Regions from separate parts of the Agrobacterium sp. K11 genome, predicted to be linked through region 2. Evidence: predicted binding sites of a transcription regulator. Region 2 holds the regulator's gene; each other region holds the start of a gene.
What was found. Region 2 encodes LexA, which represses DNA repair genes until DNA is damaged. Its sites were predicted from a motif close to TGTTCNNNNTGTGTTCNG; they were not measured.
Positions count from the first base shown of each region.

Region 1: the regulator LexA is predicted to act here: its motif matches at 1,531-1,548, upstream of recA (recombinase RecA).
Region 3: the regulator LexA is predicted to act here: its motif matches at 3,188-3,205, upstream of AC5SEO_RS24955 (ImuA family protein).

Region 1 is NZ_JCAHRB010000015.1:2,397-9,709, forward strand. It holds gene AC5SEO_RS24330 (pseudouridine-5'-phosphate glycosidase) at 1-387, opposite strand, end outside; gene AC5SEO_RS24335 (PfkB family carbohydrate kinase) at 419-1,360, opposite strand; gene recA (recombinase RecA) at 1,607-2,698, shown strand; gene alaS (alanine--tRNA ligase) at 2,930-5,593, shown strand; gene AC5SEO_RS24350 (VOC family protein) at 5,669-6,052, shown strand; gene AC5SEO_RS24355 (glutathione S-transferase family protein) at 6,130-6,756, opposite strand; gene AC5SEO_RS24360 (NADP-dependent isocitrate dehydrogenase) at 7,092-7,313, opposite strand, start outside.
Region 2 is NZ_JCAHRB010000005.1:56,115-63,427, reverse strand. It holds gene AC5SEO_RS13165 (ComEC/Rec2 family competence protein) at 1-1,984, shown strand, start outside; gene AC5SEO_RS13160 (glutathione S-transferase family protein) at 2,001-2,684, opposite strand; gene lexA (transcriptional repressor LexA) at 3,124-3,846, opposite strand; gene AC5SEO_RS13150 (VOC family protein) at 4,058-4,939, shown strand; gene kdsA (3-deoxy-8-phosphooctulonate synthase) at 4,939-5,784, shown strand; gene eno (phosphopyruvate hydratase) at 5,932-7,206, shown strand.
Region 3 is NZ_JCAHRB010000016.1:18,059-25,371, forward strand. It holds gene AC5SEO_RS24935 (transposase family protein) at 1-403, shown strand, start outside; gene AC5SEO_RS24940 (DUF1349 domain-containing protein) at 393-980, shown strand; gene AC5SEO_RS24945 (SOS response-associated peptidase) at 1,108-1,872, opposite strand; gene ligD (non-homologous end-joining DNA ligase) at 1,931-2,983, opposite strand; gene AC5SEO_RS24955 (ImuA family protein) at 3,266-4,018, shown strand; gene AC5SEO_RS24960 (Y-family DNA polymerase) at 3,939-5,450, shown strand; gene AC5SEO_RS24965 (error-prone DNA polymerase) at 5,447-7,313, shown strand, end outside.

The sequences.
Region 1 (7,313 bases), on a different contig from region 2:
GGTGGCGAAAACGCGGATGCCGGCGCGGGCAGCGGCAATCATGGTGGCTGCCACTGTCGTGGCACCGGTGCGGCGCTCGGCAATCGCAAAGGCAATATCTGCGCGCGAGACCTTCATGGCGTCGGTGGTCTGGGCAAGCGCTTCGAGCTGCTCCTTCTCGAGGCCGATATGCAGCGTGCCGTGAATGACGGCGATGGTTGCCGGAACGGCTCCCTGATCGCGGATGATCTGTTCGACGCCTTCAGCCATCTCGATATTGCCGGGATAGGGCATGCCGTGGGTGATGATGGTCGATTCCAGCGCGACGATCGGCGCGCCGCGCTGTTTGGCAGCGGCAACCTCTTGCGAATAGACGATGGGCAGGAGCGGGGAGATGGGGCGGGTCATTCTGTTTGTTCCAGACTATAAAAAAACGGGTTCATGCCAGCATTTCGGCCTTGGGGACAAGCCCCAACATGGTCTCGACACTATCTTTTGACAGGTCTTGGGCGGTGGCGAAAGGCGATTGCACGGTGATGGCGGCCGCGGCGGCACCCAATCGCAGGGCCTCAGTGATGGTTTTGCCCTCCGTAATCGCCGCGAGATAACCGGACGCCATGGCGTCTCCGGCCCCGGTTACGTCTTTCACCTCGCGGATGATGGGTGGGTGGAGGCTTGCGGTTTGCGTTGCGTTGAAGGCTACCACTTCGCTTGCGCCACGGGTGATGACGCCGCCGGCAAGGCCTGCCCTGCGGAGAATGCCCGGCCAGTCGCGAACATTGTCTGCCGTCTGTCCCGTCAGCGCGCGCGCCTCTGCCTCGTTCATGAAGAGAATGTCGATATCGGCGAGCATGTCCTTCAGCTTCACCGCCTTGGCGGGCGAAATGGCGATGGCCGCGAGCGGCTTTTGGCAGGCGCGGGCAATGAGACCGAGCGCCTTCAACGTATCCTCCGGCAGATTGGCATCGCAAAGCAGAAGGTCGCTCGCGGTAATCGCGTCACGCACCGCGCGAACTTTGAGTCGGCGCGGCGAAAACAGCTTGTAAAGGTCCATATCCGCAAGTGCGATGACAAGATTGCCGTCGCGCTCCAGAATGGCGGTGTAGCTTGGCGTGCGGCGATCGAGGAAAACGAAGGGCGTATCTTCCACGCCCGCCTGCCTTGCTGCCTCCGCCACCGCTTCGCCGGTCACGTCGCCGCCGCGCGGTGCGATGATACGGACGGCAAACCCGAGCCGGGAAAGATTGCGCGCCGCGTTGAAACCGCCGCCGCCAGCCTCTTCCATCCATGAGCCAGGATTGCTGGCGCCGGGCGCCGTTTCAGTCTCGATCATGCCGCGCCTGTCTATATGCGCGCCGCCCAGAACGAGTATTTTCTTCACGCTTGTGTTTCCCTCTTTCGCGGATGGAAAAGGTGGACGATTCGTCCCAATCTTTTGTTTGTTCCCCTTCACATCCGGTCCGCAGCGATAGGCCGGACGCGGAAAAACGAAAGCAGAACAAACCACTTATCGCTATTTGTTTTCAATATGCTGGCTGCGCCTTGCGATATGAGAACAAATAGAGTACATCCTATTTCCATACTGCTTCATTGCCTGTGCGGCTTCAATAACCTAAAGGTGGATCGGATGGCACAAAATTCTTTGCGTCTCGTAGAGGATAAATCGGTGGATAAAAGCAAGGCACTGGAAGCGGCGCTCTCCCAGATCGAACGGTCGTTCGGCAAGGGATCGATCATGAAGCTCGGTTCCAATGAAAACGTGGTTGAAGTAGAGACCATTTCGACGGGTTCTCTCAGCCTGGATATAGCGCTCGGTATCGGCGGTTTGCCGAAGGGGCGTATCGTTGAGATTTACGGCCCGGAAAGCTCCGGTAAGACGACGCTTGCGTTGCAGACGATCGCGGAAGCCCAGAAGAAGGGCGGCATCTGCGCCTTCGTGGATGCCGAGCACGCGCTCGATCCGGTCTATGCCCGCAAGCTCGGTGTGGATTTGCAGAACCTTCTGATCTCGCAGCCGGATACGGGCGAGCAGGCGCTTGAAATCACCGATACGCTGGTGCGATCCGGTGCCGTCGACATTCTGGTCGTGGACTCGGTTGCGGCGCTGACGCCGCGTGCTGAAATCGAAGGTGAGATGGGCGACAGTCTGCCGGGCCTTCAGGCACGTCTGATGAGCCAGGCGCTGCGCAAGCTGACCGCCTCGATCTCCAAGTCGAAGTGCATGGTGATTTTCATCAACCAGATCCGCATGAAGATCGGCGTCATGTTCGGTTCGCCGGAAACGACGACGGGCGGTAATGCGCTTAAATTCTACGCCTCGGTGCGTCTCGACATTCGCCGTATCGGCGCCGTCAAGGAGCGTGAAGAGGTTGTCGGCAACCAGACCCGCGTAAAAGTCGTCAAGAACAAGATGGCACCGCCTTTCAAGCAGGTGGAATTCGACATCATGTATGGAGAAGGCGTTTCCAAGACCGGCGAGCTTGTCGATCTCGGCGTGAAAGCCGGTATCGTCGAGAAATCCGGTGCATGGTTCTCCTATAATAGCCAGCGTTTGGGGCAGGGGCGTGAAAATGCCAAAACCTTCCTGCGCGACAATCCGGAAATGGCAAGCGAGATCGAACTGGCGCTGCGCCAGAACGCCGGTCTGATCGCCGATCGGTTCCTGCAGAATGGCGGCCCGGAAGCCGGCGAAAGCGACGACGGTCCCGACGAGGGCTGATGCATTCGAAGGTCCGGGCGTTCGCGTCCGGTGGCTTTGCCGGCATGAGCCGGTATGGATCAAAAGGGTCGCGCGATTTTCCTCGCGTGGCCCTTTTTCTTTGCCTAGACGCCTTGGTGCGCCTCCATGGCTGGACAGGGCAGGATGCGGACGATAAAAGCCTTTGATTTTGCAAGATAGCCATCATTCGGGATGGCGGTGATGGACTCCAGCTGTGAGCGGTGTGTGGGCATGAGCGGTGTGAATGAAATTCGGTCGACCTTTCTCGACTACTTCAAGAAGAACGGACACGAGATTGTGCCCTCCAGCCCGCTGGTGCCGCGCAACGATCCGACGCTGATGTTCACCAATGCCGGCATGGTGCAGTTCAAGAACGTCTTCACCGGTCTCGAAAGCCGTCCTTATTCCACGGCCGCTTCCGCGCAGAAATGTGTGCGCGCCGGTGGCAAGCATAACGACCTCGACAATGTCGGTTATACGGCCCGTCACCATACGTTCTTCGAAATGCTCGGCAATTTCTCCTTTGGCGACTATTTCAAGGAAGAGGCGATTACCCATGCCTGGAACCTGATCACCAAGGAATTCGGCATCGATCGCAACCGTCTGCTGGTCACGGTCTATCACACCGACGACGAGGCTTTTAATCTCTGGAAGAAGATCGCCGGTTTCTCTGACGATCGCATCATCCGTATTCCGACCAGCGATAATTTCTGGGCCATGGGCGATACCGGTCCGTGCGGTCCCTGCTCGGAAATCTTCTATGACCACGGCGATCATATCTGGGGCGGACCGCCCGGCTCGCCGGAAGAGGATGGCGACCGTTTCATCGAGATCTGGAACCTCGTCTTCATGCAATATGAGCAGCTGACGAAGGAAGAGCGCATCGATCTGCCGCGCCCGTCTATCGACACCGGCATGGGTCTCGAGCGCATTTCGGCGCTGTTGCAGGGCAAACACGACAATTATGACACCGATCTGTTCCGGGCGCTGATTTCGGCCTCCGTCGAAGCGACCGGCGTTCCGGCAGAGGGCGAGAAGCGCGCCAGCCACCGCGTCATTGCCGATCATCTGCGCTCCTCCGCTTTCCTGATCGCCGATGGCGTCCTGCCGTCGAATGAGGGCCGTGGTTACGTTCTGCGCCGCATCATGCGCCGCGCCATGCGCCATGCCGAGCTTCTCGGTTCGCGCGAGCCGCTGATCTACAAGCTGCTGCCGGCGCTGATACAACAGATGGGCCGCGCCTATCCGGAACTGGTTCGCGCCGAGGCGCTGATCTCCGAGACGCTGAAGCTTGAGGAAACCCGTTTCCGCAAGACGCTGGAACGCGGCCTGTCGCTGCTGTCTGACGCGACTTCGACCCTGCACAAGGGCGACATGCTGGACGGCGAAACCGCCTTCAAGCTTTACGACACCTATGGCTTCCCGCTCGATCTGACGCAGGATGCGCTGCGCGCCCGTGAGATCGGCGTCGATATTTCCGGCTTCACCGATGCCATGCAGCGCCAGAAGGCGGAAGCACGCTCGCACTGGGCTGGTTCCGGCGATAAGGCGACCGAAACGGTGTGGTTCGAACTGAAGGAAAAGCTCGGCGCGACCGAATTCCTTGGTTACGACACTGAAACCGCCGAAGGCGTCATCCAGGCGATCGTCAAGGACGGCAAGTCGGTGGACAGTGCCGCCGAGGGCGAGACGGTTCAGATCGTCGTCAACCAGACGCCATTTTATGGCGAGTCCGGCGGTCAGATGGGCGATACCGGCATAATCTCTGGCGATAACGGCACCTTTACCGTTTCAGAAACCCAGAAGAAGGGCGAGGGCCTTTTCGTGCATTCCGGCACGGTGTCCAAGGGTGGATTGAAGCTCGATGACGCCGTGCAACTGACGGTCGATCACGACCGCCGCTCGCGTCTGCGCGCCAACCACTCCGCCACCCACCTGCTGCATGAGGCGCTGCGCGAGGTGCTTGGTACGCACGTCGCACAGAAGGGTTCGCTGGTCGCACCCGAGCGTCTGCGCTTTGACGTTTCGCATCCGAAGCCGATGTCGGCAGAGGAGCTGAAGGTCGTCGAGGAAATGGCAAACGAGATCGTCTTGCAGAACTCGCCTGTCGTGACGCGTCTGATGAGCGTTGACGACGCCATCGCCGAGGGTGCTATGGCACTGTTTGGCGAAAAATACGGCGATGAAGTCCGCGTTGTCTCCATGGGCACCGGTGTTCACGGTGCGAAAGCCAACCGTCCGTACTCGGTCGAGCTTTGCGGCGGCACCCATGTTGCCGCAACCGGCCAGATCGGCCTTATCCGCATTCTTGGCGAAAGTGCCGTCGGTGCGGGCGTGCGCCGTCTTGAGGCCGTAACGGGTCAGGGCGCGCTTGCCTATCTCTCCGAGCAGGATGAGCGCGTAAAGGCACTGGCCTCGTCGCTGAAGGTTCAGCCGGGCGATGTGCTGTCGCGTGTCGAGGGACTTCTCGACGAGCGCAAGAAGCTGGAGCGCGAGCTTGCGGATGCCCGCAAGAAACTCGCAATGGGCGGCGGCTCGTCGGATGCCGGCGCAAACGACGTACAGCAGGTTGCGGGCGTCAATTTCCTCGCAAAATCCCTGTCCGGCATCGATGCCAAGGACCTCAAGGGTCTTGCAGATGAAGCCAAGGCCAATATCGGCTCCGGCGTCGTGCTGCTGATCGCCGTGTCCGAAGACGGCAAGGCAAGTGCTGTTGCTGCCGTGACCGAGGATCTAACTGGCCGTTTCAGCGCCGTCGATATCGTCCGCACGGCCTCTGCGGCCCTCGGCGGCAAGGGCGGCGGTGGACGCCCGGATATGGCGCAGGCCGGCGGCCCCGATGGCGCCAAGGCACAGGACGCCATCAACGCGGTGGCGGCAGCGCTCGCGGCCTGATCTGGATGAATTGAAAAAAGGCGGGGTTCTACCCCGCCTTTTTGATTCTGGATGTTGAAATCCGAAAGGAACGTGATGCGCTTTGTAAATCCCATCCCTTTCGTGTGCGATATCAACCGCTCCAGGGAGTTTTATCGTGACAGGCTCGGCCTGAAGGTCTTGGACGATTTCGGAAATTTCGTCCTCTTTGAAAGCGGCTTTGCAATCCATGAGGGGCGTTCGCTCGAACAGACGGTCTGGCGGACATCGCCGGACACGGACGAACCTTACGGCAGACGGAATCTGCTGCTCTATTTCGAACATGAGGATGTCGATGCGGCATTTCGGAATATTGCGCCGCATGTGGAGTTGATCCATCCCTTTGAGCGGCAGGCATGGGGACAGAGAGTGTTCCGTTTTTATGATCCGGACGGGCATGCAATCGAGATCGGCGAACCACTCGCCCAGTCCAACGAATAAGCCCGCTTCCAAAATCCGTTTTGTGACCCTTGCGAGCGCTGGTGCTCCGCTGTCAGGCGAAATGCCTGTCAGTTTCTTCAACCCGCCGCCTGCATATCCTTCGCTGCCGCTTCATCAAGCTGGGTGGCCCGCTTGAAGGCGGGGCGGTCGGTCAGATGCGCCATATAGTCCGTGAAGGCCGGACGTTTTTCGATTGTGCCGAACTGCAGGCCCCAGCCGACATGGGCACCTACATAGACATCCGCCGCAGTGAAGTGATCGCCGGCAATGAAGCGGTTTTCGCTGACGGCACGTTCGAGCGTGTTGATCGCATCCGCATAGCTGCCGCAGCCAGCCATACGCAGCTTTTCCTGCGGCACCTCGAAACCCATCGCCTTCATGCTGGTTGTCATTTCCAACGGACCGGCAGCAAAAAACATCCAGCGGTAATAAAGTCCGCGCGCTTTCGGCGTCGGCGCAAGGTTGGCGCCCGGAAAGGCATCCGCCAGATAGGCGCAGATCGCTGCCGCTTCGGTGACAATGGTGTCGCCGTGTTTTATGGCGGGCACCTTGGCCATCGGGTTGATCAGCCGATAGGCCGGCGATTTCATCGACGTCGAGAAGCCCAGTATCTCTGTCTTGTAGGGAACGCCCACTTCCTCGAGCATCCATCGCGCAATGCGTCCGCGCGACATGGGATTGGTGTAGAAGATCAATTCACTCATTGCTTTGCCTCCCCAAGCAAAATTGCAAAAGCATCATTGAAAACCCGCGCGCAGTTCGCGCTGACACGGTGCGTTTTTATAGTCCACAGCATTATCTGTTTTCGCGAAGGATCGCGCTGTTAACCACATGAATTTTTGACTGTGCCGGACAAGTTATGTGTCGTTTTATGCTGTTTCAGCTATATATTTTTATTTTTCTGACTGCGGCACGCTGTGGAATCGAAGTCTGCGCCTAGTGCAACATCTAAGCAAGATACTGTGAACAAAAAAAGAAACCCGGCGTTGCGGCCGGGTTTCCTTTTGTCGATATTTCAAACGGGCAGTGCGCTGTTCTTTTAAGCCGCCATCGCCGTCTTGAGGTTTTCATCGATCTTGTCGAGGAAGGCGGTGGTGGAGAGCCAGGGCTGGTCCGGACCGATGAGGAGCGCGAGGTCCTTGGTCATGAAGCCGCTTTCGACGGTGTCGACGCAGACGGTTTCGAGCGTTGCTGCGAACTTTGCGAGTTCTGCATTGTCGTCCAGCTTGGCGCGGTGGGCGAGGCCACGGGTCCAGGCGAA
Region 2 (7,313 bases):
TGCACGCGGCTACTGGCGATATGTCGTCGATCTGACCGCAACAGCGGACCCGACATTGTCGCGTCCGCCGCAGAGGATATCGGTGCTTTCGCGTGGCGGAGGCGAGCCGATCGCACTCGGAGCAACCCTTCGCGGCAAGGTCCGCCTCTCGCCGCCGTCCGGCCCGGCCTTGCCGGGACTGAACGACTTCGCCTTCACGTCCTATTTCAGAGGCATAGGCGCGACCGGTTTCTTTTATAAATCACCGGATGCGCTTGTATCACCCGTTGGTGACGCAAGGCCTGACAAGGGTTGGTTGGAATGGGCCGATATGCGGCTTTACGGCCTTCGCAGCGCAATTGCCGAACGCATCCGCACCACCATCGGCGGTGATGCCGGAGCCTTCGCCGCCTCCATCATCACCGATGAGAGACAGGCTATATCGGCGGAGACGATGGAGGCGTTGCGGCTCTCCGGCCTTGCCCATATCGTTGCCATATCCGGGCTCAACATGGCACTGGCCTCCGGCATATTCTTTGTTGGCCTGAGACTGGCTTTCAGCTTGTTTCCCGCCTTTGCGCAGCGCTGGCCGGTCAAGAAGATCGCGGCTTTCGCGGCACTGCTGATGACGCTTGCCTATTATCTGATTTCCGGTTTTGCCGTTTCCGCCGAGCGTGCTTGGCTGATGATGTCTGTGATGCTGATTGCTGTCCTTTTCGATCAACCATCACTCAGCCTCAGAAACGTTGCCATTTCCGCCCTGATCATTCTGGCTTTCTCGCCCTCGGAAATCATGGGTCCGAGTTTTCAGATGTCATTTGCGGCCACCATAGCGCTTGTGTCCGCCTATGCCTTCTGGAGCCGTTGGCGCACGGACCGCGAACGGCTGTTCATCGGGCGCAAGCCCGCATGGCTGAAGGTGGCGGAAATGATGGGCGCGGTCATTGGCGGCGTTATCACGACGTCGTTGATCGGGGGCCTTTCTACGGCGATCTATTCGGCCGAACATTTTCACCGTGTCACCACCTATGGACTGTTCGCCAATCTGGCTGCAATGCCGCTCATGTCGCTGATCGTCATGCCATTCGCTCTTCTCGCCATGCTGCTGATGCCCTTCGGGCTCGATGCGCCGTTCCTGAAGATCATGGGTTATGGCATGGCACTCGTCATCGAGGTTGCAAACGAGGTGGCCTCCTGGGGCGGCAGCGCAGCGACTGGGCGTCCGCATGGCTGGTTTATCGGTTTGGCTTCGGTGGGTTTCCTGCTGCTGACATTGCTGCGCAGCCGGCTTGCGCTTCTTGGCATCCCGTTTCTGCTCTTCGCCTTCGGCGTGTCGGCAGTTACGGCCTATCGTGATCTGCCGGATCTATTGATTCACGAGGACGGCGAATTGGTGGCACTCGTGGAGGAAGGCAAGGTCTCAACCACAAAAGCCCGTCCGCAGGGCTTCGTTTACGGCCAGTGGCAAAGGGCGCTGCTGCTGCCGGAAAAAACCGTGCCGCCAGATTTTATAAATGGTGAGAGCATGGCAAATACTGCTGGTTCTGACTCGAGATCGAAACTGTCGCCCGAAGACATGGCTGTGGTGGTACGCGAGATGACGGCGGCGCTCAAAGACGCCAAAGTTGGCGTCTTCACCTGCAGGAAAGACATATGGTGCGTAGCGAGCGCCGCAAGCGGAGAGTGGATCGTCGTTCTGGACGATGGCCGCTTCGCCGGAAAAGCCTGCGATATTGCCGATATCGTCGTTGTTTCCCGCAGAACCTCTTTTTCGCAGTGCCGCTCGGGTGCACTCCTGCTCAGCCGTGACATCTTGCGGCGTCTCGGTTCTGTGGAAATAGATTTTGCTAACAAGAGGGAGGAGGGTGTGGCGAGCGGGCTGCGCGCCGCAATCGCCGGAACGGACAGGCCCTGGAGCCAGCACCGTTATTACGACTGGAAAAGCGGACGTTTCGACCGTGATCTGCCGCAGCCCATCATCCGGCTGCTGGCGGCGTCGCAATGACAGCCGCCAGCATGGATCATCGGGCCTTGGCGCGCAAATCTTCAGTCAATTCGCCGATCTCGCCAACTTCCTCTTCATGACCAGCGTCGCGCCAGCTCTCCTTCAAACCGGCCTCGTACCATTCTTGCATGGCAGGCAGGGCGAGCAGCCGGTCGCAATAGGCTTTCGCTGCTGGCGAAAGATCCGCGCTGCCATAGGTCTGGAAACGGAATGCAACCGGGCAGAAGAAAGCATCGACCGCCGTGAACTTTTGACCGGCGAGATATGGCCCGCCGAATTTTGTGAGACCCTCGCTCCACAACGCATCGATCCGCTTTATATCGGCTTTAAGCCCGGCATCGCCGCCCCTGGGTTTGACCCGAATGCCCACCGACATGGGATAGAGATTGCGCAGCGAGGAAAAGCCGGCATGCATCTCACTTGCGGCCGAACGCGACCAGGCCCTCGCATGCTTGTCGCTTGCCCAGACACCCTGGTGTCTTTCGGCAAGATATTCGACGATCGAAAGCGTTTCCCAAACCGTCATACCCTCGTCGACCAGGCAGGGCACCTTGCCCGTCGGCGAAAAGGAGGAGAAGGAGACGCCTTCGCCGAACGGAATGAGCTTTTCATCAAAGGCGATACCGAGCGTGCGCATCAATACCCACGGCCGCAGCGACCATGAAGAATAGTTCTTGTTGGCTATATAAAGATCGTACATGGCGTATCTCCCGGATATGACGCGTATTTCTACACCTGCCAAGCGTTCACGGAATATCGAAAATTATCCATGGCTCCCATAAACGCCGTTGATGAATGGTGATGTGGGGTCGCTGAGAGCGCGACTTGCGATAAGTCACCCTTTGGTGACCACTAAAACTGACTGCGCAACACGACAGAACAACGTCGCTAAAAAACAGCGGATGGGATCGCTTCGACAATTATAGCGAACAGCCCATTCGCCACCACGCCTGTAGCGAAACCGAAGCATCTTTATGGAGTAGGAACTCAGTTTAGAAAGGGCAACGCGCATAGGCTGAATGGCGCATATCCTCGTGCACCCGCAAAAGCACGCCACGTTTGGAAACAGCCAAACCCAATATAGGCGCCATCTTCACGATGACGCCTATTGTAAAGTGAATACGTTCGGTTCGATAAGATCAATGGTAGCGGCGGATCAGCCCCACCAGCTTGCCCTGAATTTTCACCCGGTCGGGCCCGAAGATACGGGTCTCATAGGCTGGGTTTGCCGCCTCGAGCGCAATGGAGGCTCCCTTGCGGCGGAAGCGCTTCAGCGTGGCTTCCTCGTCATCCACCAGAGCCACAACGATGTCCCCGGGATTGGCGGTGTTGCCGTTGCGGATGATGACTGTGTCGCCGTCGAAAATGCCGGCCTCGATCATCGAATCACCCTTGACCTCAAGAGCGTAATGTTCGCCCGTGCCAAGCATGTCTACTGGCACGGCCACATCATGGGTGTTGTTCTGGATGGCGGAAATCGGCACGCCCGCAGCGATGCGGCCCATGACCGGCACGGTGACAGCCCCGCCCAGATCATTGGCCGGCGTCTTGGGGGCAGGGGCCGGTTCCGGCGTCTTGGGCTTGCCAAGGCTGCCTTCGATAACGCTCGGCGAAAAGCCGCGCTGCGGCCTTGCACCCGGCGTATAAGCCTCGGGCAGCTTGATGACTTCCAGCGCCCGAGCTCTATTCGGTAGCCGACGAATGAATCCTCGCTCTTCGAGAGCGGTTATCAGGCGGTGGATGCCGGATTTCGAAGCAAGATCGAGTGCGTCCTTCATTTCATCGAAGGAGGGCGGCACGCCGGACTCTTTCATTCGTTCATGAATGAAGAGAAGCAATTCCTGCTGTTTGCGCGTGAGCATGAGGAAAACACCCTTTAGAATCGTAGTGGAAGTCGCGAAACAAATACAGAACGAACACTATATGTTCCATATGTGTTCTGCAATCCCCTAAAATTTCGTGAAGGTGCCATCTGTTGCTGTGATGATTTGCCTCATAGCACGCAATTGTGCTTTTGTGCGGTCGAAACCGTCCCGGCATGCTCCGGGCGGAAGGCCAGCAGGATACATTTTCATGACGAAACCCTATAGCGTTGACCATCTCGTTTTGCCCGTGGAAGTCATAGGCGTCGCCGTGAAGCGCCTCGTCAGTCTTGGCTTTACGGTTGCGCCGGAGGCTCTGCATCCTTTCGGCACCCAAAATGCCTGCGTATTTTTCGCCGATGGCACCTATCTGGAGCCGCTCGCAATTACTGATCCGGCTAAATATAATGCGTCAATAGAGAGGGGTGATGTTTTCACTGGCAGGGATGTGGCCTTCCGGCAACGGGACGGGCAGGAGGGTTTTTCGGCTCTTGTCGCCAGGACTGAAGACGCCTTGGTTGACCATGAGCGGTTTCGGGCAGCCGGCCTTTCGGCGGGCGATGTTTTCGAGTTTTCGCGGCCTGTTCGGATGCCGGATGGCTCGCAAGGCGAGGCGGCGTTCCGGCTTGCTTTTGCTGCAAGCGGGGCGGCCGCGGATTTCTTTTTGTTCAGTTGTCAACGGGTTCAAGCCCTTCCGGGCGATCGCACCATGCTGGAGCGCCACGCCAATGGTGTCACCGGCCTCAGTGAAATCGTCCTGTTTACCGGCGGCGATATGAAGGTGGCGGGCCTGATCGAGACGGTGTTTGGCTGTGAAGGCAAATGGTCTCCGGGCGGTGATATGGTTTTCGCGACCGGCAATGCCAGCATCAGATTGACCGGAAAACCGGCTTTCAGCGGGCAGGCCCTGAATGCTCAGGATGGCAACGAAGGCGGATTGCGCGGCGCGGGCATCGTCTTTTCGTCACACGATCTTGCCGTGACAGAGGCGGTGCTTGCTGCTAATGGCGTGTCCTGCGCAAAAGCGGACGGCCGTCTGGTGGTGCCCGCAGCACCCGGTCAGGGTGTTGCCTTCGCCTTCGAGGAAAAATGATGAGCGTTACGAACAATCTTAAAGTCACCGCCGGCGACGGCGCCAGCAAGGTTTCCTTCTCGAATACCGAGCGGTTTTCGCTGATTGCCGGCCCCTGCCAGATGGAAAGCCGCGAACATGCCTTCATGATCGCTGGCGTCCTGAAGGAGCTTTGCGACAAGCTGGGAATAGGGCTTGTCTACAAGTCCTCTTTCGACAAGGCGAACCGCACTTCGCTTTCCGGAAAACGCGGCATCGGCCTGGATAACGCGATGCAGGTTTTTGCCGATCTCAAGAAGGAATTCGGTTTTCCTGTTCTGACCGACATCCACACGGAAGATCAATGCGCCATCGTTTCCGAGGTGGTGGATGTGCTGCAAATCCCGGCGTTCCTTAGCCGCCAGACCGATCTTCTCGTCGCTGCCGCCAAAACCGGCCGCGTCATCAACGTCAAGAAGGGCCAGTTTCTGGCGCCCTGGGACATGAAGAACGTGCTTGCCAAGCTCAATGAGAGCGGCAATCCGAATGTGATGTTGTGCGAGCGCGGCGCGTCCTTCGGTTACAACACGCTGGTTTCCGACATGCGCTCGTTGCCGATCATGGCTTCGCTCGGCGCTCCGGTCGTGTTTGACGCCACCCATTCGGTGCAGCAGCCGGGCGGGCAGGGCGGTTCCACCGGCGGACAGCGCGAATTCGTCGAGACTTTGGCGCGTGCGGCCGTTGCGGTTGGCGTGGCTGGTCTCTTCATCGAGACCCATGAGGATCCGGACAATGCGCCGTCAGACGGCCCTAACATGGTCCACCTGAAGGACATGCCGAAACTGCTCGAAAAGCTTCTGGCTTTCGACGCGATTACGAAAGCCTGATCGGCTGACCGTTACAGCGGGCACTTTTGTGCCAATCGATTTTAATGGCGGGCGGGCTGTTTCCGCCGTCCGCCGTCATTGTAATTTCTTCGCCATCGTCTAAGACAGGCGACGGAAAATATCTGTTCCATTCCCAAGGGAGAGACCATGACTGCCATTACCGATATCATCGCGCGCGAAATTCTCGACAGCCGCGGCAATCCGACCGTTGAAGTCGACGTTTATCTCGAAGACGGCTCCATGGGCCGTGCCGCCGTTCCCTCCGGCGCCTCCACCGGCGCGCATGAGGCGGTTGAGCTGCGCGATGGCGGCAAGCGTTATCTCGGCAAGGGCGTGGAAAAGGCGGTCGAAGCCGTCAATACGGAAATCTTCGACGCGATTGGCGGTTTCGACGCTGAAAACCAGATCCAGATCGACCAGATGATGATCGCGCTCGACGGCACGCCGAACAAGTCGCGCATCGGCGCCAACGCCATCCTCGGCGTGTCGCTCGCCGTTGCGAAGGCTGCCGCTGAAGCCTCCGGCCTGCCGCTTTACCGTTATGTCGGCGGCCCGAACGCGCATCTGCTGCCGGTTCCGATGATGAACATCATCAACGGCGGCGCGCATGCCGATAACCCCATCGACTTCCAGGAATTCATGATCCTGCCGGTCGGCGCAGAAAATATTCGCGAAGCCGTGCGCATGGGCTCCGAAGTCTTCCATACGCTGAAAAAAGAACTGTCCGCACAGGGCCACAACACCAATGTCGGCGATGAGGGCGGTTTTGCACCGGGTCTCGAAAGCGCGCCGGCAGCACTCGATTTCATCATGAAGTCGATCGAAAAGGCTGGCTACCGTCCGGGCGACGACATGTTCATCGGTCTCGACTGTGCGGCGACCGAATTCTTCAAGAACGGCAATTACGTTTATGAAGGCGAAGGCAAGACCCGTTCGCCGATCGAGCAGGCCGAATACCTGGCCGAGCTCGTGGCGAAATATCCGATCATCTCCGTCGAAGACGGCATGGCTGAAGACGACTGGGATGGCTGGAAGGCGCTGACCGATCTCATTGGCAACAAGTGCCAGCTGGTGGGCGACGATCTTTTCGTCACCAACTCCGCCCGCCTTCGCGACGGTATCAAGATGGGTGTCGCCAACTCCATCCTCGTCAAGGTCAACCAGATCGGTTCGCTTTCCGAGACGCTGGACGCAGTCGAAACCGCGCACAAGGCAGGTTATACCGCCGTCATGTCGCACCGTTCGGGCGAAACGGAAGATTCCACCATCGCCGATCTCGCGGTCGCAACCAACTGCGGTCAGATCAAGACCGGCTCGCTTGCCCGTTCCGACCGGCTCGCAAAGTACAACCAGCTTATCCGCATTGAAGAAATGCTGGGCCCGCAGGCTGCTTACGCCGGCCGTTCGATCCTGCGCGGATAATCCGCGTTCGGGTTTCGCGATATGGCCCGCCGCCTGGCGGGCCAGTCTCAGGGATGGGCGGTTTATCCGCACTGCTCACTCCCGAGTTGATCCGGGGTTCAGTCAGC
Region 3 (7,313 bases), on a different contig from region 2:
CTGCGGGACCGTTTCCCGTCGAGTTCATAGCCGTTCCCCTCCGGTGATCGGTGATCTGCCGTGTACGGCTCGACGGATCGAATTGCATCTGACCGTCAGGCGCTTTGTCTATAGTGCTACCAACTGCCATCGAAAGATTTTTGCCGAGCGCTTCGGTGACGGTGTGGCCTCACGCTCCCTAACGAACTTCACTGCCTCAAGCTTGTACTCGCGGCTGGACTTCCTTCGTTGCATTTATGCACTCCAGTTTCGTTGGAAGCACCTTAACTTGGTGTCCACGAAACTGGCAGCAGGACAGCACTCACTTTACCAGGTTTATGATCACGGGTATCCGTTGAGTCGGGCAATAGCCCCACCAGCAGTGATGCAAGGGCAATTCTGGAGACAGTGCCGTGGACGTTAATCTCAAAGAAGCCGAGTGGCTGAATAAACCTGTAGTGTGGGAAGCCACCGAGACGGGTCTCTCTTTAACCACCGATGCAAACACTGACTTCTGGCGTGAAACGCATTACGGCTTCACGCGCGACAGTGGCCATTTCCTAGGCGTAACGGTCGTGGATGGTTTCACAGCGAGTGTCCGCGTCCAAGGCGAATTCCGGTCTCTCTACGATCAGGCCGGTCTTATGGTGCGCATTGATGAAAATCGATGGGTGAAGTCAGGCGTTGAGTTTACAGATGGCGAACGGTTTCTCAGCACAGTCATCACCGATGGAAAATCCGACTGGTCAGTGTCCCAGCCCTTCAAGGAACTTGAAGATTTCTATATCCGGATTACATTGAAGGAAGGCACGATGCGTATTCAGGCATCCTCCAATGGGAGCATTTGGCCGTTGCTGCGGCTTGCTCCGTTTCCTAAAGTTTCCCATTATTTCGTTGGGTTGACTGCTTGTACGCCTGAGCGTGGCGGACTGGATGTCCGGTTTTCGGAGTTTTCAGTCGGTGCGGCGATCACTACCGATCTCCACGACCTGTCCAGCTAGCAGCTATTTAAGAGAGTTCTTCGTAAATGCCGCCTCGATCTATCGTCCTTGTAACAGGTGCCAGTAAAGGGATACGAGCAGCCACGGCCTCTCGGCGCCAGTGCCGCCTGATCAGACACTACATAAATCAGTCTTGGTCAACCGGTTCGCCCGATTTCGACACGACGGTGGACCCGTACGGTTCTCGCGACGAAATAATCAACGCATCGTTCTGAAGCGGGCGGACAAGATGTTTTGCCTCGTCCCACGGCGCCCGCATCCAGATGTCCGTGTCCTCCTTCGTCAGCAACAGAACCGGCATGGCTTTCCCATGGATCGGTTTAACGAGATCGTTGGGGTCTGTGGTCAGAAAACCATAGAGGTCGTCGATCGTGAGTCCGTCCCGAACCTTCCGGACGCTCTTCCATTGCGGCACATGGATGCCGGCAAAAAACATCAGCGATTTCTCGTCATCGCGGGCAAACCAGGCATTGGGCACATTGCCGCCTTCCTCTCTGCTCGCCGGATCCGGTTCGGCGAAGCTGGTGACTGGGACAAGGCATCTGTGTTCGACGTCGAACCATCGCGTCCAGTGCGGGAAATTGAGCTTACGCACGTTCGTCGTGCCGCGGTCGGCCTCCATGCGGATCAGCTCCTCGAGATCAAATGGCTTGCCCTTGGCCGCGAGCTTCTCGGCCTTGGCTTTGGCCGCTTTCTCCAAGGCGAAGCGAGGGAAAGGTAATCCCCATCGCGCATGCACAAGCTGCTTCTTGCCTTCCGCCGTGTTGCGGACGATCGGCCCCATTTGGTCGGGGTTCATCTGATAGGCTGGCATCAGGTTGATCAGGCTTTCGGCGTCCTGAGCCCATTTGGAGACCCAGTCCTTGTCTTCCATCCGATATAGATTGCACATGGCAGCAATTCCTCCGTTGCGACCGAATGCAGTTGTGTGGTGAGTTCCGCCTGCGTCGCTAGTCGAGCTTGTAAACGTCGGCATTGTCTTGCCGTTCCCGCAAGCCCTTATAGGAAGAATGGCGTAGCTTGTCGTCGGCCGTCCAGGCCCGAAACTCGATCTCGGCAATCAAAGTCGGCTCGACCCAAACGATGTCTGCCTTTTCGGCATAGGGAACAGACGGCTGCTTCCGTTTCCAGCGCAGCTTGTCGAGCATCTTGCGCAGCCTGTTCATCTCGGCTTGCCTGAAGCCCGTCCCGACGTTCCCGACATGAACGAGCTCGTCACCGCGATAGGCAGCAAGCACCAGAGAGCCGAAGCCGCCGGACGATGCCGTCGATGGCTCGTAGCCAACAACCATGAAGGCTTCGCTCTTAACGCACTTGATCTTGACCCAGTCGCCGGTCCGGCCGGAGCGATAGGGTTGATCCAATTGCTTGCCGACGATGCCCTCGAGGCCAAGGCTGCCAACGTGTTCCAGCAGGATCGCGGGATCGGCGTCAATGGTTTCCGAAAGGCGGATCGCGCCGTCGTGCCCCTTCAGCGTATCCTCGAGAAGATGCCGGCGCGAACGGTACTCCACGTTGCGCAGGTCATGGCCGTCGAGATAAATAAGATCGAACGCGTAGAGGATGGCGTCCGAAGCTCGGTTGCCAGCCGTCTTTCCAGACGCACCCAACGATTTCTGCAGTAGCCCGAAATCCGGCCGCCCTTCATCGTCAAGCACAACCGCCTCGCCATCAATGATCATCGTTGCCGGACCAAGCGCCCGGGCAGCCTGCTCGATCGCCGGAAACCGGTGCGTCCAGTCATGGCCACCACGCGTGAGGATGCGGACCCCTGTCTGCTCGATATGGATAGCCAGCCGGTAGCCATCCCATTTCAGCTCCCAGCTCCATTGGTCGCCTTGTGGAGGGTGCGCCTTCGATTGGGCGAGCGCCGGCTCGACGCGATCGGGCATCGGATCAAACAGCAGCTGTGGCTGTGCGGGATTGCGCTTCCGACGCGGCTTTGACCGTAGCGGAGCTTCGGTATCACGAAGGAGCGGCTTTGATCTCGGTGGCTTCGTCATGCAAACGAGTTCAGCACGAAAACCTTAAGAAGATTGTGACGCCGTTCATCTATCCCCGCCATCCACCATTTTGAACCCGACGGACGCAAGCGCTGCAAAAATTTCTGTTTCCCCTTACCTCCTTGAATCCTTTTCGAATCTTCGACTTTGCTAATACTGGGATAATATTCCTCAACTTTGGGGTGCTTGACTCTTTTGCACTACGAGAACAAACAATGAACATATAGCCCGTACGACATAATGTCGATCCTTTGAACACGACCTTGAAGGGAGCCGTGAACGATGAGTGCTGCCCGTCAGAGGGTGATTTGTGACTTGAGAGATCGCATCGCGTCGATGGAAGGGGTATCCGCGAAGCGGGCCGGAACACTTTCTTTTGGCGTTTCCGAGATCGATGCGGCCTTGCCTGGCGGGGGCCTCGCCTATGGCGCGCTGCACGAGTTTGCAGGCGGTGGCTCCGGTACTGTCGATGGTGCAGCGGCCGCCCTTTGTGTTGCCGGCATTGCCGCAAGAACAAAAGGCCCCGTCATCTGGTGTCTGACGCGACCGGATCTTTTTTTTCCAGCTCTTGCCCATGTGGGTCTGCATCCCGACCGCGTCATCTTTGTTGAATCCGACAAGGAAGAGGATGTGCTGGCCAATATGGAGGAGGGCCTTTCCTTCGGCGGACTTGGTGCCGTCGTCGGTGAACTTGTTCGCCTGCCTATGGTCAGTTCCCGCCGTCTGCAGCTTGCAGCCGAGCGAACCGGGACCATGGCGCTTGCGGTCCGCCGATGGCGGCGACAGACGGAGGCCAATGACTTTGGGCAGCCGACGGCCTCGACCACGCGGTGGCGTGTCAGCGTGATGCCGTCAGAGGAGTTGCCGGTACCGGGGGTGGGCAGGCCTCAATGGTTTCTGGAATTGATGCGCGTGAAAGCGGGTGAGTGTGCTGAGTTTCTCGTGAGGGCGTGCGATGACAAGGGTCGTCTCGATCTATCTTCCGGATCTGCCGACGGATCGCATTCGTCGGGCCGATCCGTCTATTCCGCCTGAACAGCCAATCGCCGTGATCGCGAGAATCGGTTCGAAGCGATGGGTGTCTGCCGCCGATCCGGCTGCCAGAAAGGCGGGCGTGCATGCCGGCATGGCGGCGGCAAAGGCGCAGTCGCTGTTTCGCGGCCTGATGCTGGTTGACGCAGATTCGCAAGCCGATCAAGCCGCGCTCGAGCGCATCACGCTCTGGGCGCTGACGATCTATTCGCCGATCGGCGCCGTCGACGGGATTGATGGTATCGTCATGGATACGGAAGGCGCCGATCATCTGCAGGGTGGTGAACTGCCGATGGTGACGAAGATCGCCAACCAGTTTCTTGCCCGAAAACTGACGGCGCGCGTGGCGGTTGCCGACAGCTGGGGTGCTGCCCATGCTTGCGCCCGCGCAATCAATCGCGAAACGATTGTCGTTCCTCCGGGCGAGACGGCCCGTGCCGTCGAAAAACTGCCGATTTCGCTTCTGCGCCTGCCGTCAAAGATCGTCTCTGATCTGCGCATTCTCGGTTTCCAGACAATCGGCGAGCTTGCCAACACCCCGCGGGCCCCGCTGACATTGCGCTTCGGTCCGGAGGTCGGTCGCCGTCTCGACCAGATGCTCTGTCGTGTCGCCGAGCCGATCGAGCCCATCCGGACGGCAGAGCTGGTTGAAGTCTCCAAGGCCTTCGCCGAACCGATCGGGGCTGCGGAAACAATCAATAAATATGTTGGCCGTCTAGTCGTCAAACTCGTTGACGAACTCCAGCAGCGCGGGCTTGGCGTTCGCCGTGCCGACCTGATCGTCGAGAAGGTCGATGGCACGAGACAGGCCATCCGCGCCGGAACCGCCAGGCCCGCCCGCGATGTCGCCTGGCTGACAAAACTGTTTCGGGACCGGACGGAAAAGATCGAGCCGGGCTTCGGAATCGAAAAGCTGATCCTGCTCGCCGTGATAGCCGAGCCTCTCGAGGAGGCTCAGAAAGCCTCTGCTCTGGTCGAGGATGAGGTCACTGATGTCACGCCGCTGATCGACCTCTATGGAAACCGGGGGCAGAGGGTCTATCGCGTCGCACCGGTCGCCTCCGATGTGCCGGAACGCTCTGTCCAGCGCATCAGCCCCGTCGCCGAACCGATCGCCGTTGCCTGGGTCAGCCATTGGCGCCGCCCCGTTCGTCTCTTGCCGAGACCTGAGTTGATCGAGGCGATCGCGCTGATGCCGGACCGGCCCCCAGTCTCCATCGTCTGGCGTGGCAAACGCCGCAAGGTCAAACGTGCCGACGGCCCGGAACGCATTTTCGGGGAATGGTGGCAGCGAGATGCCGAAATGGACGCCGTGCGCGACTACTTTGTCATCGAGGACGAAGCAGGCGAGCGCTTGTGGGTGTTCCGCTCCGGCGACGGTATTGATCCGGAAACCGGGTCACACCGCTGGTTCTGCCACGGGATATTCGCATGAGCTATGCCGAGCTCCAGGTCACGACACATTTTTCGTTTCTGCGTGGTGCCTCGTCGGCGCAGGAGTTGTTTGATACTGCAAAACTCCTTGGGATCAGTGCGATCGGCGTCGTCGATCGTAATTCGCTCGCAGGCATCGTCCGCGCCCTTGAAGCATCCCGCGCGACGGGTCTCCGCCTCGTCGTTGGCTGTCGCCTCGACCTTGCCGACGGTATGTCGTTGCTGGTCTATCCGATGGATCGTCCGGCATATTCGCGGCTGACCCGGCTCATCACGCTTGGCAAGTCGCGCGGCGGCAAGAACAACTGCATTTTGCACTGGGACGATGTCATGGCTTACTCGGAAGGCATGATCGGCATTCTGGTGCCGGATCTGCCGGACACCACATGCGCCGCGCAGCTTCGCAAGTTGGCGCACGTTTTTGGTGATCGAGCCTATGTATCGCTGTGCCTGCGCCGGCGACCCAACGACCAGATGCGGCTCCATGAGATTTCCAACATGGCGGCACGGTTCAGGGTCAAAACCGTTGTCACCAATGACGTGCTGTTTCATGAGCCGGGTCGGCGGCAGTTGCAGGACATCGTCACCTGCATCAGGCATAACACAACGATCGACGATGTCGGCTTCGAGCGCGAGCGTCATGCCGACCGATATCTGAAGCCTCCGGAAGAAATGGCTCGCCTATTTCCGCGCTATCCGGAGGCCCTGGCACGAAGCATGGAGATCGTGCGTCGTTGCAAGTTCTCGCTTGAGGAACTGACCTACCAGTACCCGGAGGAAGCCATTGTGCCGGGCAAGGATGCTCAGGGATCGCTCGAGCATTATGTCTGGCAATGCCTGCCGGATCGTTATCCGGAAGGCTTGCCGCCCGACGTCTTGAAAACCGTACGGCATGAGCTCGATCTCATCCGCGCCATGAAATATGCGCCGTATTTTCTGACGGTGTTTTCGATCGTGCGCTTTGCAAGAAGCCAGGGCATTCTCTGCCAAGGCAGGGGATCGGCGGCCAACAGCGCCGTCTGCTATATTCTCGGCATTACCTCTATCGATCCCTCGACCAACGACCTCCTGTTCGAGCGTTTCGTCAGCCAGGAGCGCGACGAACCGCCGGATATCGATGTCGACTTCGAGCATGAACGGCGCGAGGAGGTCATCCAATGGATCTACAAGACCTACCGACATGACAAGGCTGCCCTCTGCGCCACCGTTACGCGGTATCGTGCCAAGGGAGCGATCCGCGATGTCGGCAAGGCGCTCGGCCTGCCGGAAGACGTGATCAAGGCGCTGTCATCGGGCATGTGGTCCTGGTCGGAGGAAGTGCCCGACAGAAACATCCGGGAACTCAACCTCAACCCGGACGACCGGCGCTTAGCGCTCACCCTGAAACTGGCGCAGCAGCTGATGGGTGCGCCACGCCACCTTGGCCAGCATCCAGGAGGATTTGTCCTCACCCATGACCGGCTGGACGATCTCGTGCCGATCGAGCCGGCAACGATGAAGGACCGCCAGATCATCGAATGGGACAAGGATGACGTCGAGGCGCTGAAGTTCATGAAGGTGGATGTGCTCGCACTCGGCATGCTCACCTGCATGGCAAAGGCGTTTCATCTCATCCGTGAGGATAAGGGCGAGGATCTCGATCTGTCTACGATCCAGCAGGAGGACGCAGCCACCTACGCAATGATCAGAAAAGCCGATACGCTCGGGACCTTCCAGATCGAGAGCCGCGCCCAGATGGCGATGCTGCCGCGCCTGAAACCCCGCACCTTCTACGATCTGGTCGTGCAGGTGGCGATCGTCCGGCCCGGTCCTATCCAGGGCGACATGGTGCATCCCTATCTTCGCCGCCGCGAAGGCAAGGAGC